DNA from 2 places in the Mesorhizobium sp. CNPSo 4661 genome. Region 2 is predicted to be linked to the other one. Evidence: riboswitches for the same ligand, from Rfam matches in the RefSeq annotation. Region 2 holds a riboswitch; the other holds the start of a gene.
The links. Region 2 has a riboswitch for S-adenosylmethionine ahead of AC0YKC_RS02175 (O-succinylhomoserine sulfhydrylase). Riboswitches for the same ligand answer to the same signal wherever they lie in the genome.

Region 1: another riboswitch for S-adenosylmethionine. It lies ahead of metX (homoserine O-acetyltransferase MetX); the one in region 2 lies ahead of AC0YKC_RS02175 (O-succinylhomoserine sulfhydrylase).

What each region holds. Positions count from the first base shown of each region.
Region 1 is NZ_JBWGIO010000005.1:263,634-271,597, reverse strand. Features, by position in the region: gene AC0YKC_RS09820 (gamma-glutamylcyclotransferase) at 1-205, opposite strand, end outside; gene AC0YKC_RS09815 (DUF2125 domain-containing protein) at 330-1,328, shown strand; gene AC0YKC_RS09810 (sugar kinase) at 1,336-2,271, shown strand; gene AC0YKC_RS09805 (prephenate/arogenate dehydrogenase family protein) at 2,586-3,521, opposite strand; gene hisC (histidinol-phosphate transaminase) at 3,528-4,640, opposite strand; SAM riboswitch at 4,769-4,846, shown strand; gene metX (homoserine O-acetyltransferase MetX) at 4,942-6,111, shown strand; gene metW (methionine biosynthesis protein MetW) at 6,191-6,805, shown strand; gene AC0YKC_RS09785 (Stf0 family sulfotransferase) at 6,810-7,556, shown strand; gene AC0YKC_RS09780 (glycosyltransferase) at 7,656-7,964, shown strand, end outside.
Region 2 is NZ_JBWGIO010000002.1:22,935-30,898, forward strand. Features, by position in the region: gene chvE (multiple monosaccharide ABC transporter substrate-binding protein) at 1-505, shown strand, start outside; gene mmsA (multiple monosaccharide ABC transporter ATP-binding protein) at 701-2,233, shown strand; gene mmsB (multiple monosaccharide ABC transporter permease) at 2,230-3,525, shown strand; gene araD1 (AraD1 family protein) at 3,791-4,783, shown strand; gene AC0YKC_RS02170 (2'-deoxycytidine 5'-triphosphate deaminase) at 4,822-5,916, opposite strand; SAM riboswitch at 6,033-6,110, shown strand; gene AC0YKC_RS02175 (O-succinylhomoserine sulfhydrylase) at 6,167-7,357, shown strand; gene AC0YKC_RS02180 (ceramide glucosyltransferase) at 7,403-7,964, opposite strand, start outside.

The DNA.
Region 1 (7,964 bases), on a different contig from region 2:
GAACACGGTAGGCGAGGCCGATGCAGGAGCCGCCCCGGTCGAGGCCAAGCACCAGGCCCGGCCGGCGGCGTGTGCCGCGATGCACGAAGGAATAGACGCAAAGCGAGCGCCGGTAGCCGTAAAGCCGGGCGCGGCGCGTCTCGACATGGGCAAATCCCGGCCGCCAGATCAGCGACCCATAGCCAAAAACCCAAAAATCGCCCATATCGCCAAGCCTGATCGCATTCGAGTGAACGACACCGCACCGCCAAGGTGCTTCTTCTGTCCCCCGCTTGTTTGCGTGAGAGTAAATGCCCGCTCGCACATCAGGGGTTAACGAGAGCCGCAGCATGACGTCAAGTGACGAGCGATCGCCCAAACCTCGCCGCCGGCTGTTCTGGCTTGCCGCGTTCCTTGTCGTGCTGTTCGCCATCTACAGCGGCGGCTGGTTCTATCTCGCCGACAGGCTCAAGACCGAGGCCGACCAGGCGGTGGCGCGGCTGGGCAGCAAGGGGATCGCCGCCGGCTGCGCCAACCTCGCCGTCAGCGGCTATCCGATGAGCTTCACGGTTTCCTGCGACAACATCGCCTATGAGGACGACACCCGGAAGGTCGCGGCCTCCACCGGAAGCTTCAACGCTGTCGCCGGGATCACTGGGCCTTTGTCACCCGTTGCCGACCTGCGCGGGCCGCTGCGGACGATGGCGCCCGGCATGCCGCCACTGTGGATCGATTGGGACCAGCTGCAGGCCAATGTCAAAGTGTGGTGGCCGCTGCCGCGGAGTGTCTCGCTGCGGGCTGAAGGCCTGAACGGTCAGACCGACCCGCAGGACGACACGGATCCGATGCAATTGTTCAGCGCCGGCAAGGCGGCCGGCCAACTGCAGCCGGCCGGCCAGGACATCAATTATGTCGGCAGCTTCGGCGACCTGGAGATCAATGCGGATGCCATCGACGGACGCGTCTTGCCCGCCTTGGACGGCAGCGGCGAAGTCACGGTGAAAAACGGCGTGGCCTTGATCGCGGCACCGCCCAAAAGCCTGCGCGGCCAGTCGATCGACATCGCCAAGCTCGACCTGTCGTCCGGCACGGCGCGCATCACCGTGTCCGGACCGGTCTCCGTCGACACGGAAGGGCTGATCGACGCAAGCCTGACGATCAAGCTCAAGGACCCCAAGGCGGTGGCGGCCATCCTTGGCGGCGCCATGCCGGAGCACAAGAGCGAAATCGAGCAGGGCTTTGCCGCCATTGCCATGCTTGGCAAGGAGCCGTCCCTGCCGCTGAAGATCGTCAAGGGCAAGGCCTCGCTAGGCTTCATCCCGCTCGGCAAGATCAAGCCGTTGGAGTAACGCAGCAATGCCGCCGCGGGTCAGACTGCTCAGCGTCGGCGCCTTCACCCTCGACACGATCCTTCGCGTCGAGACGCTGCCCGCCCATCAAGGCAAATTCATCGCCAGCGACGGCGTCCAGATCGCCTCCGGCATGGCGACGAGCGCCGCCTGCGCCGCGCGCCGCCTCGGCGCCGAAGTGTCGCTTTGGGCGAGCGCCGGCGACGATCCGGTCGGCGACCAGCTGATCGCCGACATTCAGGCCGAAGGCGTCGATTGCAGCCTTATCCGCCGCGTGGCCGGCGCGCGATCGGCGCTGGCCGCGATCCTGGTGGATGCGCATGGCGAGCGCGTCATCGTTCCCTTCTACGACAAAAAGGCGCAAGCCGACCCTGAGGCGCTGCCGCTCGCCGACCTCTCCGCCTTCGATGCCGTTCTGGTGGATGTCCGCTGGCCGGGCGCCGCGGCGCTGGCTTTGAGCGCGGCAAGATCGATCGGCCGCCCGGCGATCCTGGATGCCGACACGGCACCCGTCGAGGTGCTGGAGCGCCTGCTGCCCTTGGCCTCGCACATCGTGGCGTCCGAACCGGCGGCGCGCATCGTCTGCGGCCACGCGCTCGACCCCGAAAGCGCCTGCGCCGACCTCGCCTCGCGCACCGATGCCTTCGTCGCGGTGACCGGCGGCGCGGCCGGCACCTGGTGGCACGACCGGACGACCGGGCGTGTGCGCCATGTCGAGGCGCCGAAGGTCAAGGCGGTGGACACGCTCGCCGCCGGCGACGTCTTCCACGGCGCCTTTGCCGTCGGCCTTGCCGAGGCCATGCCCGTGGAAGAAGCCCTGCGCTTTGCCAGCGCCGCCGCCGCGCTCAAATGCCTGCGCTTCGGCGGGCGGCTCGGCGCGCCGGACCGGGCCGAAACCCTGGCGATGATGGCGGCGCACTGGCCGTCATCGGAGCAAGGCTAGCGCGCAAGATTATCTCGCTATTTCCGCGAAATCGGCACAAACGCTGGCAGTGGCGGAAGCCGCTCAACCTCGTCATTCCTGGGCGGAGCAGCCGCGAAGCGGCGTCGCGGAGACCCTGGAATCCATTCCGTGACCTGAGCCGTGGAATGCGGCGGAGCAAGAATTCTGCACCGCAGCCGCACTCGGAAGTCACGGAATGGATCCTCGGGTCTGCGCGCGTTGCTTCGCTCCTTGCTCCGCCCGAGAATGACGAACGACCGGGCGTTTTGGCCAATCTCGAAAGTAGCCGACCGGTGAAAGTCCGGTGCGGAAGCTTAAGGCTTGCTTGGGTGTTCGACCGCCTGGCGGCCAAAGTCCGGCACGTCGATATCCTGGCCGGCCTCGATGATCGAGCGGCGGATGGCGCGGGTGCGGGTGAAGAGGTCGAAGAGCTTCTCGCCGTCACCCCAGCGGATCGCCCGCTGCAGCGAGGCCAGATCCTCCGAGAAACGCGCCAGCATCTCCAGGATCGCGTCCTTGTTGTGCAGGCACACGTCGCGCCACATGGTCGGGTCGGAGGCGGCAAGGCGGGTGAAGTCGCGGAAACCGGAAGCGGAATATTTGATGACTTCGCTCTTGGTCACCGCTTCCAGGTCGTCCGCCGTGCCGACGATGTTGTAGGCGATGATATGCGGCAGGTGCGACACGATCGCGAGTGTCATGTCGTGATGCTGCGGGTCCATCGTATCGATGTTGGAGCCGCAGCGCCGCCAGAATTCAGACAGCGTCTCGAGCGCCGCTGGATCGGTGCCCGGCAGCGGCGTGAAGATGCACCAGCGGTTCTCGAAGAGATCGGCAAAGCCGGCATCCGGTCCGGACTTTTCCGTGCCGGCCAGCGGGTGTCCGGGGATGAAATGCACGCCTTCCGGCACATGCGGCTGCATTTGCGCGATCACCGAGGCCTTGGTCGAGCCGACGTCGGTCAGGATGGCGCCTTTCTTCAGCGCCGGCGCGATCTCGGCCGCGACCTCGCCGGACGAGCCGACGGGCACCGAGACGATGACGAGGTCGGCATCGCCCACCGCTTCCCTGGCATCCGTCGTGTAGGAATCGCCAAGACCAAGCTCCTCGGCGCGCTTCAGCGTCGATGCACTGCGCGTCGCGATGGCGATGTGCGTGGCAAGCCCCTCGCGGCGGATGACACGCGCAAGCGACGAGCCGATCAGGCCGATGCCGACCAGCGCTATTTTCTCGAACATCGGTGATGCCATGGCGTTCTAGCTTTTCAGGAAGGTCTTGAGCGCATCGATGACGCCGCGATTGGCCTCTTCGGTGCCGATGCTCATGCGCAGCGCGTTGGGGAAGCCATAGCCGGTGACGCGGCGCAGGATGTAACCGCGCTGGCTGAGATAATCGTCCGCTGCCGCCGCTGAATGCTTCTTGCCGTCGGGAAAATGGATCAGCACGAAATTGCCGACGCTGGGCGTGACGCGCAGGCCAAGCCCGGTCAGTTCCGCGCTAAGCCAGGCCAGCCATTTCTCGTTATGTGTCACGCTGCGCTCGATATGGGCGCGGTCGCGGATCGCGGCGATGCCGGCCTCGATCGCGGTGGCATTGACGTTGAAGGGACCGCGGATGCGGTTGATCGCATCGACGATATGAGCCGGCCCATACATCCAGCCGATGCGCGCGCCGCCGAGGCCGAGCTTTGAGAAAGTGCGGGTCATCACCACGTTTTCGGAGCTGCCCGCCAGCTCGATGCCGGCTTCATAGTCGTTGCGCCGCACATATTCGGCATAAGCCGCATCGAGCACCAGGAGCACGTCCTTCGGCAAGGCCGCGTGCAGCCGGCGCACTTCCTGGAACGGCACATAGGTGCCGGTCGGATTGTTGGGATTGGCTAGGAACACGATCCGCGTCGCCGGCGTCACCGCGGCCAGGATCGCGTCGATGTCGGCGCGCTCGTCGGTTTCCTTGACCGCCACTGGCTTGGCACCCGCCGCCTGGATGTAGATCTTGTAGACCATGAAGGCGTGCTCGGTGAACACGGCCTCGTCGCCCGGCGCGAGATAGGCCTGCGCCAGGAGCCCGAGGATCTCGTCGGAGCCGTTGGAGCAGATGATGTTCGCCGGATTGAGCCCATGCACCTCGCCGATCGCCTCGCGCAGCCGCCGCGCCGTGCCGTCGGGATAGACGTCGAGCTTCGCCGCGACTTCGCGCGCGGCTTCGATCGCCTTCGGCGAAGGGCCGAGCGGATTTTCGTTCGACGACAGCTTGTAGACTTTCATCACGCCGGCTGGCGCGGTGCTTTTTCCCGGCACATAGGCCTCGATGTCCATGATGCCCGCGCGGGGCGTCGGACGGGGCTGATCCTGCTTCATGTCACAAATCCGTCGAGAGGGCCTCTTCAAGGCCGCAGCGGAAATACAGGCCACGGGCTGGAATGTCGAGTGCTACCGCTTGGTGCCGCGAAGCGGCTACCCGTTGACGAAGCGCGGCGCTGGTCCTAGAAGAGCTGCCAGACTTCCGTGGTGATTTGGCCGGTCGGCTTGCAGCCACGTTAAACAACTCGCTAAAGGGCCGTTTGCAACCTGTAACCGGCTTTGCGACGGCAATGCCGGTTTTTTATTGTCCGCTGCCGGCCGGACACCGCATCGGGACGAGACCGATCGGGACAGGATGAGGACGGACATGGCCGCTCAGCGCGCTGCAAGAACCAAGGACGAGGTCGACCATCCGTCGAGCCCGGTGCTGCAGTTCGGCCCCGACAAGCCGCTGAAGCTCGACGCCGGCACTATCCTTTCGCCTTTCCAGATCGCCTATCAGACCTACGGCACGCTCAACGACGCGCGCTCCAACGCCATCCTCGTCTGCCACGCGCTGACCGGCGACCAGCACGTCGCCAACACCAACCCGGTGACCGGCAAGCCCGGCTGGTGGGAGGTGCTGATCGGCCCCGGCAAGATCATCGACACCAACCGTTTCTTCGTCATCTGCTCCAATGTCATCGGCGGTTGCCTCGGCTCGACCGGCCCGGCCTCGACCAACCCTTCCACCGGCAAGCCCTACGGGCTCGACCTGCCGATCATCACCATCCGTGACATGGTGCGCGCGCAGGCGATGCTGGTCGATCATTTCGGCATCGAAAAGCTGTTTTGCGTGCTTGGCGGCTCGATGGGCGGCATGCAGGTTCTGGAATGGGCGGCGAGCCATTCGGAGCGCGTGTTCTGCGCCCTGCCGATCGCCACCGGCGCCCGCCATTCCTCGCAGAACATCGCCTTCCACGAGGTCGGCCGACAGGCCGTCATGGCCGATCCGGAGTGGCACGGCGGCAAATATCTCGATTTCGGCAAGCGGCCGGAAAAGGGCCTCGCCGTCGCGCGCATGGCCGCCCACATCACCTACCTTTCGGAAGCCGCGCTCCACCGCAAGTTCGGCCGCAACCTGCAGGACCGCGATGCGCTCACCTTCGGCTTCGACGCCGATTTCCAGATCGAAAGCTATCTGCGCCACCAGGGCATGACCTTCGTCGACCGCTTCGACGCCAACTCCTACCTCTATCTGACCCGCGCGATGGACTATTTCGACCTTGCCGCAGATCACGGCGGGCGTCTCGCCGACGCCTTCGCCGGCACGAAGACGCGCTTTTGCCTGGTCTCCTTCACCAGCGACTGGCTGTTCCCGACCGAGGAGAGCCGGTCGATCGTGCATGCCTTGAACGCGGCGGGCGCTTCCGTCTCTTTCGTCGAGATCGAGACCGATCGCGGCCACGACGCCTTCCTGCTCGACGAGCCGGAGCTGTTCGCGGCCATCAACGGCTTCATCGCGTCGGCCGCCCGCGCCAGGGGCCTCAACCTATGACCCCGAACCGAAGGCCAGCGAACGCAAAAAGTTGCAGACTTTTCGGGCCGGGATCATGCGCCTTGCAGGAGGCGAAGCCATGACGGTCAATCGCGCCCAGCGCGTCGACCTCGACGTCGTCGCCGATCTCATCCCGCCCAGTTCGCGCGTCCTCGATGTCGGCTCGGGCGACGGCCTGCTTCTGGAATTGTTGCAGGAGACCAAGCAGGTCGACGGCCGCGGGCTGGAATTGTCGCAGCGCGGCGTCAACGAATGCGTGGCGCGCGGGCTATCGGTCATCCAGGGCGACGCCGACACGGATCTGAAATTCTACGCCGACAAGGGCTTCGACTTCGTCGTGCTGTCGCAGACGTTGCAGGCGACGCGCAACCCGAAGGTCGTGCTCGACGAGCTGCTTCGGATCGGCAACCGCGCCATCGTCTCCTTCCCCAATTTCGGCCACTGGCGCGTGCGCTTTTCGCTGCTGGTCAAGGGCAGGATGCCGGTCACCAAGGATCTGCCCTACTCCTGGTACGACACGCCCAACATCCACTTCTGCACCATCCGCGACTTCGTCAACCTGTGCGAGGAGCTCGGCGCGACCGTCGAGAAGGCGACCGCGCTCGACGCCAACGGCCAGAAGATCGGCCTGTCGATGCCCTGGTGGTTCTGGAACTTCTTCGGCCAGCAGGCGGTGTTTCTGCTGAGGCGATGACGGAATGCGTCTCTTTCGCCGGCCCCCAGCAGTGGTGGAAATCCCGCCGAACATTCTGTCCGAAGTACGGGCGGGAATTCTCGTCTGCACATCACCGCGGAGCGGCAGCAATCATCTCGCGGGATTGATGGCTTCCGCCGGGCTGGGCCATCCGCTGGAATGGTTTGGCGGGCGACGTCTGCTGGAGTTGCCGGGTTACCCGCGAGATCCCCGCGCACAGCTTCTGCGTGCGCTGACCGAGGGACGGTCCTCTACCGGTGTCTACGCAATCAAGCTCTTTGCGAGCCAGTTCACACAACTGGCCAAGAAGGTGAAGCTGCCGGCCAGCCTTCCGAATTTGAGCTATGTACGCTTAACCCGTGACGATCTGCTCGGCCAGGCGATCTCATGGGCACGTGCGCGTCAAACCCGCGAATTCCGATCCAGCGAGATCAGCCATGTACCGCCACGCTATGACGGCCATGCAATCGCAGAGTCCCTGGAAAAGATTTTGATGGAGAACGTGACATGGGACGGTTGGTTCGCGAAGAACGGCCTGTCCTTCCTCCCCCTGACTTACGAGCAGCTTCAGCGCGATCCGGCAGGGAGCCTGACCAAACTCGCGCAGCTCGTGAATGTGGAGCCCAACTGGGAGACCAACCTCCGGTCAGGTCTCGAAATCCAGCGCGATGCAATCAATGAAGAATGGCGAAAGCGTTTCCTGTCCGAATATGCCGACCCGTCCAGCTTCCGATACCGAATGATAAAATAGCCCATCTAACAAATTCCCAGTGCACAATTGCATCTCGATGATTTGACAGCATGCTGTCAGGGCTATAGCCACTACTTTTGATTAATTGGCTGTGTCGCGATGGCTGAACATCCTGCCTATTCTGTCGTCATGGAGATGGAGAATGCCAAATCCATCGACTGGGATGAGATTGGGCTTGGGCTCAAAGCCTTGGCGCGCGAGATCGCCCAGGTTTCCGCTACCGGATTTGCGAGGCCGAAGGTCATTATCTCGCATGGCGGCCTCGAAACTGACGCCGTCTCATTGCGAAGCCGCATCGGAGCCGAAGCGCCCCAATTGGCGCAGGTTGCCGACCTGGCCTTCGCTGCCTGTCCCGGCGGCAGATACTACGACCTCAAGAACAACGGCATTCCTTGGAGCGAAGGAAGC
Region 2 (7,964 bases):
CTCGATCAAGATCAAGTCCGGCCAGATGGGCATGGACAAGGTCGGCACGCTGCGCTGGCTCGCCGCCACCGCGCAGGCGCGTATGGACAATTTGCTTTCGGCCAACTACTCGGACGGCAGCCGCGTCGATGGCGTTCTGTCGCCCTATGACGGCCTGTCGCGCGGCATCACCGCCTCGCTTCGCGCCGTCGGCTACGGCACCGACGCCCAGCCCTGGCCGATCGTGACCGGCCAGGACGCCGAAACCGCCTCGGTCAAGCTGATCATCTCGGGCGAGCAGTATTCGACGGTGTTCAAGGACACCCGCGAGCTGGCCAAGTCGACCGTGGAGTTGGTCGACAAGGTGCTCTCCGGCGGCAAGCCTGAGGGCCTCGACACCAAGACCTACAACAACGACGTCAAGGTCGTTCCCTCGATCCTCCTGACGCCGGTTGAGGTCGACAAGTCGAACTATCAGAAGCTGGTCGTCGACTCCGGCTACATCAAGGCCGACGAGCTGAAGTAATCCAGCCCACAGGAAGGGGTCCTGCGCGACCGCAGGACCCCTTTTCGTTCACAAGCGAGCCCGGTATTGTTTTTGCCGGCTTCTGCAGCGATGCGCCGTCGCGGCGCGAACCAGACTGCAGTATGTTGATTTCGCGCATGGGCCTTTCCACGATCGATGCCGATTTGGGAGCCATGCGCCAGGGAGCAGATCCTGATGGCCTCGACGATTTTGGAGATGCGCGACATCACCAAGACGTTCCCCGGCGTGAAGGCGTTGTCGAACGTCAATCTCAGCGTCGAGGAAGGTGAGATTCACGCCGTCGTCGGCGAGAACGGCGCCGGCAAGTCGACGCTGATGAAGGTGTTGTCGGGCGTCTATCCATCCGGCACCTATGACGGCCAGATCGTTTTTCGCGGCCAGGAATGCAATTTCAAAGGCATCCACGACAGCGAGCATATCGGCATCGTCATCATCCACCAGGAGCTCGCGCTGGTGCCGATGCTGTCGATCGCGGAAAACATCTTCCTCGGCAATGAGCACGCCACCTACGGCGTCATTGACTGGGACGCCAACGAGACGCGAACGGCTGCCCTGCTCAAGAAGGTCGGGCTCAACGAAGACCCCAAGACGCTGATCACCAATATCGGCGTCGGCAAGCAGCAGCTGGTCGAGATCGCCAAGGCGCTGAGCAAGGAAGTGAAACTCCTGATCCTCGACGAGCCGACGGCTTCACTCAGCGAAAAGGACAGCCAGGCGCTGCTCGACCTCCTGCTCGAGTTCAAGCGCCAGGGCATGACCTCGATCCTGATCTCGCACAAGTTGAATGAGGTGAACCGTGTCGCCGACAAGGTGACGGTGATCCGCGACGGACGCACCATCGAAACCTTGCCGCGAAAAGACATCTCGGAAGACCGCATCATCACCTCGATGGTCGGCCGCTCGCTCGACGACCGCTACCCGCCGCGCGAGCCGAAGATCGGCGAGGTCGTCTTCGAAGTGAAGAACTGGTCCGTCTACCACCCGATCCATGCCGGGCGGCAGGTGATCAAGAACATCAATCTCAATGTGCGCAAGGGCGAGGTGGTCGGCATCGCCGGACTGATGGGCGCCGGTCGTACCGAATTTGCGATGAGCCTGTTCGGCCGCACCTACGGCCGGCACATCACCGGCGAGGTCTTGCTTGAAGGCAAGCCGATCGACCTCTCATCGGTGAGCAAGGCGGTGGAAAACCGCATCGCCTATGTCACCGAGGACCGCAAGACCTATGGCCTCAACCTGATCGACCACATCAAGCACAATGTGACCCTGGCCAACTTGTCCGGTGTTTCCAGCCGCGGCGTCATCGACGACATGCGCGAGATGAGCGTGGCCAACGACTATCGCAAGAAGACCAACATCCGCGCCTCCAGTGTCTACCAGCTGACCGGCAATCTCTCGGGCGGCAACCAGCAGAAGGTGGTGCTGTCGAAATGGCTGTTCGCCGATCCCGAAGTCCTGATCCTCGACGAGCCGACCCGCGGCATTGACGTCGGCGCCAAATACGAAATCTATACGATCATCGCCCGCCTTGCCGCCGAAGGCAAAGCGGTCATCGTCATCTCGTCGGAAATGCCGGAATTGCTCGGCATCACCGACCGCATCTATGTGATGAACGAAGGGCGCATCGTCGGCGAAATGGCGGCGAGCGACGCCAGCCAGGAGAAGATCATGCGCGCCATCGTTCGGGGAGAAGGAAAAGCATCATGAGCACAGAGACCTCTCCCGCGCCGCAGAGCGGCATCGCCGAAGACGTCAAGCAGCAGGGTCCGCGCGTCGCGGTCTCGGCGCTGACGACGAATTTGCGCGAGTACGGCCTGATCATCGCGCTGATCGTCATCATGCTGTTCTTCCAGTACACGACGTCGGGAACGCTGTTCAAACCGGTCAACCTCTCGAACCTGGTGCAGCAGAACTCGTTCATCATCGTGATGGCGCTCGGCATGCTCCTGGTGATCGTCTCCGGCTATATCGACCTCAGCGTGGGATCGGTCGCCGGCTTCATCGGCGCGCTCGCGGCTATGATGATGGTCATCTGGCCGCTCGGCATATTCTCGAATCCGCTGGTGGTCTCGATCGTCTGCCTGGTCGTCGGCGCGCTTATCGGCGCGGCGCAAGGCTACTGGATCGCCTATCACAAGATACCGAGCTTCATCGTGACGCTGGCCGGCATGCTGATCTTCCGCGGCATCTGCCAGGCACTGCTTGGCGGCGGCTCGTCGGTCGGCCCGCTGCCGGACAGCTTCAAGGCGCTGAGCTCCGGCTTCATCCCGGACGTCATCGGCCCGCTGACGTTGATCCCGCCGACGGTGAACGCGGCCGGCAAGACCATCCTCGGCAGCGGCCTCACCCTGCATATGACGACGGTCGTGCTCGGCCTGGTCGGGGTGCTCGCCTACGCCTATTTCGGCTTCAGGACGCGGCGCAAGCGCGAGCGCCACGGCTATGAGGCGGAGCCCTTCCCGCTGTTCGTCGTCAAGACGCTGGTGGGCGGCGCGCTGGCGCTGTTCCTGGTCTTCCAGTTCGCCAGCTACAGGGGCTTCCCGGTGGTGCTGCTGGTGATGGGCGTGCTTATCTCGCTGTTCGTCTTCGTCACCAAGCGCATGACCATCGGCCGCCGCATCTACGCCATGGGCGGCAACGCCAAGGCCGCGCAGCTCTCGGGCATCAACACCGAACGGTTGACGCTGATGGTGTTCATCAACATGGGCGTGCTGTCGGCGCTCGGCGGCCTGATCATCGCGGCGCGCCTCGGCCAGGCCGTGCCGGCGGCGGGTCTCGGCTCAGAGCTCGACGTCATCGCGGCCGTCTTCATCGGCGGCGCCTCGGCAATGGGCGGCGTCGGCCAGGTGATCGGCGCGGTGGTCGGCGGCTTCATCATGGGCGTGATGAACAACGGCATGTCGATCATGGGCGTCAATGTCGACTGGCAGCAGGTGGTCAAGGGCCTGGTGCTGCTCGGCGCCGTGATCTTCGACGTCTACAACAAGAACAAGGCTTAGTGCATGTCGCCCAAAAGCGCTTAGCGGTTTTGGGGAAACGACATGCATCAAAACAGGGCTTAAGGGCCGGAACAAAGTTCAGGAGGCATACGGGTTCCAGATCGCGGGGCTGCCGGCAAACCCGCCGGCGCCGGGAAGTCCAGGCAAGGACCGTGCTCGCGAGCGCAATCCGGACGAAGAATTTCAACCGTGGCGGGGATTTCTCCATGCCGCGCAGGGTAAGGCTTGCCCACAGGCGGCCGACAAAATGAGAGAGGATTCAAACATGCTGATCTCCCAGATCCTCGACGACGCCGAGACGATCCGCGTCGTCGCCCGCAACGGCGGCGGCAAAACCAGGGTCATCAACGGCGCGCGCAGCGTCTATTCGCTGGCGATGGAGGCCGCCCGCACCGGCACAGGCCTCGAGGCGCTGATCGAACGCAAGGGCTATGGCGAGACGGTTGATCTCGATGCCGCCTACAAGAGGGGCAGGCTGGTCTCGCCGATCAACCATCCAGATCCCGCGCATCTGCATCTCACCGGCACGGGGCTGACGCATCTCGGCTCGGCGGCGACGCGGGATTCCATGCACAAGAAGCTCAATGACGGCGAGGAGCACCTCACCGATTCCATGAAGATGTTCCGCATGGGGCTCGAAGGCGGCAAGCCGGCCAAGGGCCAGGTCGGCGTGCAGCCGGAATGGTTCTACAAGGGCAACGGCACGATGGCGGTGGCCCCCGGCGCGCCTTTGGTGTCGCCCGCCTTCGCGCAGGATGGCGGCGAGGAGCCGGAGATCGCCGGCATCTATGTGATCGGCGACGACGGCGCGCCGTTCCGCGTCGGCTTCACGCTGTCGAACGAGTTCTCCGACCATGTGACGGAGCGGGTGAACTATCTGTTCCTCGCCCATTCCAAGCTCCGCAACGCCTCGTTCGGCCCCGAAATCCTGATCGGCGACCTGCCGGCCGACATCCGCGGCGCATCGCGCATCTGGCGTGACGGCAAGCTTCTGTGGGAAAAGCCGTTCCTGTCGGGCGAAGCGAACATGTCGCACACCATCGCCAATCTCGAGCACCACCATTTCAAATATTCGGCCTTCCGCCAGCCGGGCGACGTGCATGTGCACATGTTCGGCACCGCGACGCTCTCCTTCGCCGACGGCGTCCAGACGGAGGCCGGCGATACGTTCGAGATCGAGGCGCCGGATTTCGGCCTGCCGCTGCGCAATCCACTGGAGATCGAAAAGCCGGTGAAGGTGGCGGTGAAGGCGTTATGATTGGGTGATCTCCCCCCTTGTGGGGGAGATCGGCAGCTTCAGCGGGCTGCTTTGAAATGCTTGGAGAGCTTCAGGCCCTGCGCCTGATAGTTCGAGCCGAGATCGGTGCCGTAAAGCGCCTGCGGCCGCTTCAGCATATGCTCGTAGACGAGACGGCCGACGATCTGGCCGTGGTCGAGGATGAAAGGCACCTCGTGGCTGCGCACTTCGAGCACGGCGCGGCTGCCGCTGCCGCCGGCGGCGGAGTGGCCAAAGCCCGGATCGAAGAAGCCGGCATAGTGGACGCGGAACTCGCCGACCAGCGGATCGAAAGGCGTCATCTCGGCGGCGTAGAGCGGCGGCACATGCACGGCTTCGCGCGAGACCAGGATGTAGAATTCGTCCGGATCGAGCACCAGTTCGCCAGCGCCGCTCTTGTAGATCGGCTCCCAGAAATCGACGACATCCTGCGCGGCGCGCTTGTCGACATCGACAAGCCCGGTGTGATGCTTGCCGCGGTAGCCGACGAGGCCGTCCTTGTCGCCGTCGAGGTCGATGGAAAGCGCAATGCCGCCGCCCGAAATATTGGGCGGCTCGGTGGCGACCAGCATCTCGGCGCGATGAAGGTCGCGCAACTCGTTCTCCGAGAGCACCGCGTTGCCGGTGCGGAAGCGGATCTGCGACAGCCGCGAGCCGGCCCGCACGACGATCGGGAAGGTGCGCGGACTGACTTCGAGATAGAGCGGGCCGTGATAGCCGGCGGCAATCTTGTCGAACTCGTGGCCGCGATCGGTCATCACCCGAGTGAAGATGTCGAGGCGCCCGGTCGAGCTCTTCGGATTGGCGGAAGCAGACACATTCGAGGGCAACGCCAGGCCTTCGATCAGCGGCACGATGTAGACGCAGCCCGTCTCCAGCACCGCGCCCCCGGTGAGGTCGATCTCGTGCAGCTTCAGCCGTTCGAGCTTGTCGGCGACCAGATGATCGGGTCCCGGCAGGAAGGAGGCGCGCACGCGATAGGCCTTGTCGCCGAGCCTGAGATCGAGGCTGGCCGGCTGGATCTGGTCGGTGTCCAGCAAGCGCGGCGACTTCAGCGCCTTCGCGTCGAACAGCGCCGCGATGTCCTGATCCGGAAGAATGCCTGTCTGCCGCAAAGGCTGGCTCCGTTCACAAGGCCGGGCGAGGACCTAAGCAGGCTCTTGCCGCCCGGCTGGTACAAACCTCTTAATGAAGCCGGCAATTGACGCAAGCGCGGCGCGGGTCTAAAGGGTCGTTATCCCGTGGTGATTTGGCCGGTCGGCTTGCAGCCACGTTAAACAAGTCGCTAAAGGACCGTCGAGCCGCAAGGCTATATGGACCGGTTGCGACTTCGCGGCCGGTTTTTTTGTGTCTGGAAGCAGGGCTATGAGCACCAAGAAGCGTAACTGGAAACCTCAGACGGCACTCGTGCATGGCGGGACATTGCGTTCCCAATTCGGCGAGACCGCCGAGGCGATGTATCTCACGCAGGGCTATGTCTACGAGACGGCCCAGGCGGCGGAGGCCCGCTTCAAGGGTGAGGAGCCGGGCTTCATCTATTCGCGCTACGCCAATCCGACCGTCGACATGTTCGAAAAGCGCATGTGCGCTTTGGAAGGCGCCGAGGATGCCCGCGCCACGGCCTCCGGCATGGCGGCTGTAACGGCGGCGCTGCTTTGCAGCGCCAAGGCCGGCGACCATATCGTCGCGGCCCGCGCGCTGTTCGGTTCCTGTCGCTGGGTGGTCGAGACGCTGGCGCCGCGCTACGGCATCCAAGCAACGCTGGTCGACGGCACCGACATCGCCAATTGGGAAAAGGCGGTAAGGCCGAATACCAAGCTGCTCTTCCTCGAGAGCCCGACCAATCCGACGCTGGAAGTGGTCGACATCGCCGCGGTCGCCAAGCTCGCCAATTCGATCGGCGCCAGGCTGATCGTCGACAATGTCTTTGCCACGCCGCTGCAGCAAAAGCCGTTGCAGCTCGGCGCCCATATCGTCGTCTATTCGGCGACGAAGCACATAGACGGCCAGGGCCGCTGCCTCGGCGGCGTCATCCTGTCCGACAAGAAATGGATCGACGAGAACCTGCACGACTATTTCCGCCACACCGGCCCGAGCCTGTCGCCCTTCAACGCCTGGACGCTGTTGAAAGGGCTGGAGACCCTGCCGCTGCGCGTGCGCCAGCAGACCGAGAGCGCCGGCAAGATCGCCGATTTCCTCGCCGGCCGATCGGAGATAGCCCGCGTCATCTATCCGGGCCGGGCCGACCATCCGCAGGCCGACATCGTCAGGAAGCAGATGTCGGGCGGCTCGACGTTGATCTGCCTCGACGTCAAGGGCGGCAAACAGGCGGCCTTCGCCTTCCAGAACGCACTCGATATCGTGCTGATCTCGAACAATCTCGGCGACGCCAAGAGCCTGATCACCCACCCGGCGACGACCACGCACAAGAACCTGAGCGACGACGCGCGGGCAGAGCTAGGCATCGGGCCAGGCACGCTCAGGCTTTCGGTTGGCCTGGAGGACACCGACGATCTGCTGGAGGACATCGAGCAGGCGCTGAAGGCGGCGAAGTAACAGCCCACCTCGCGCTAGATTAAGCGCGCCTAAGCGGCAATCGGCTCAGGCGAGCTCTTCCAGTTCGGTCGCCGCCTTGGTGCGGATGGTCATGGCGTTGCCGCGCCATTCGACGGCGCCGCCGAACCAGGCGCGCGCCCAGATGGCGGGCAGCATCGCGTCGCGCACGATCATCGCGGTGACGGTGCGCGGCGACAGGTACCAGCCCTTGGCCGAAGCCAGCAGGCATTCCGGCAGGTAGGCTATCGCCAGCACGCACAAGGCCGTTGAAGGCAGGCTGACACCGGCGCTTGCAGCGGCAATCAGCGCCAGTAGCAGCGCCATCGCGGCGCCGGTGAGGATCTCGGGCGCGAAGAACAGCAGGAACGTGACCCGGCGCAGCCGCGCCCACCGCGTCTGGCGCGACCAGATCTCGGCGAACCGGCGCTGGCCGAGCGGCTGCTCGAAAGGCGAAGCGACGAGATTGACGTTGAGCCCCAGGCTGTTGACCAGCTTGGTGGCTGCCGCATCCTCGGCGATCTCGGCGGCCAAAGCCTGGATGCCGCCATTGGCGTCCAGCATCGGCTTGTTCCACAGCATGCTCTTGCCCTGGGCGAAGCCGAGGCCG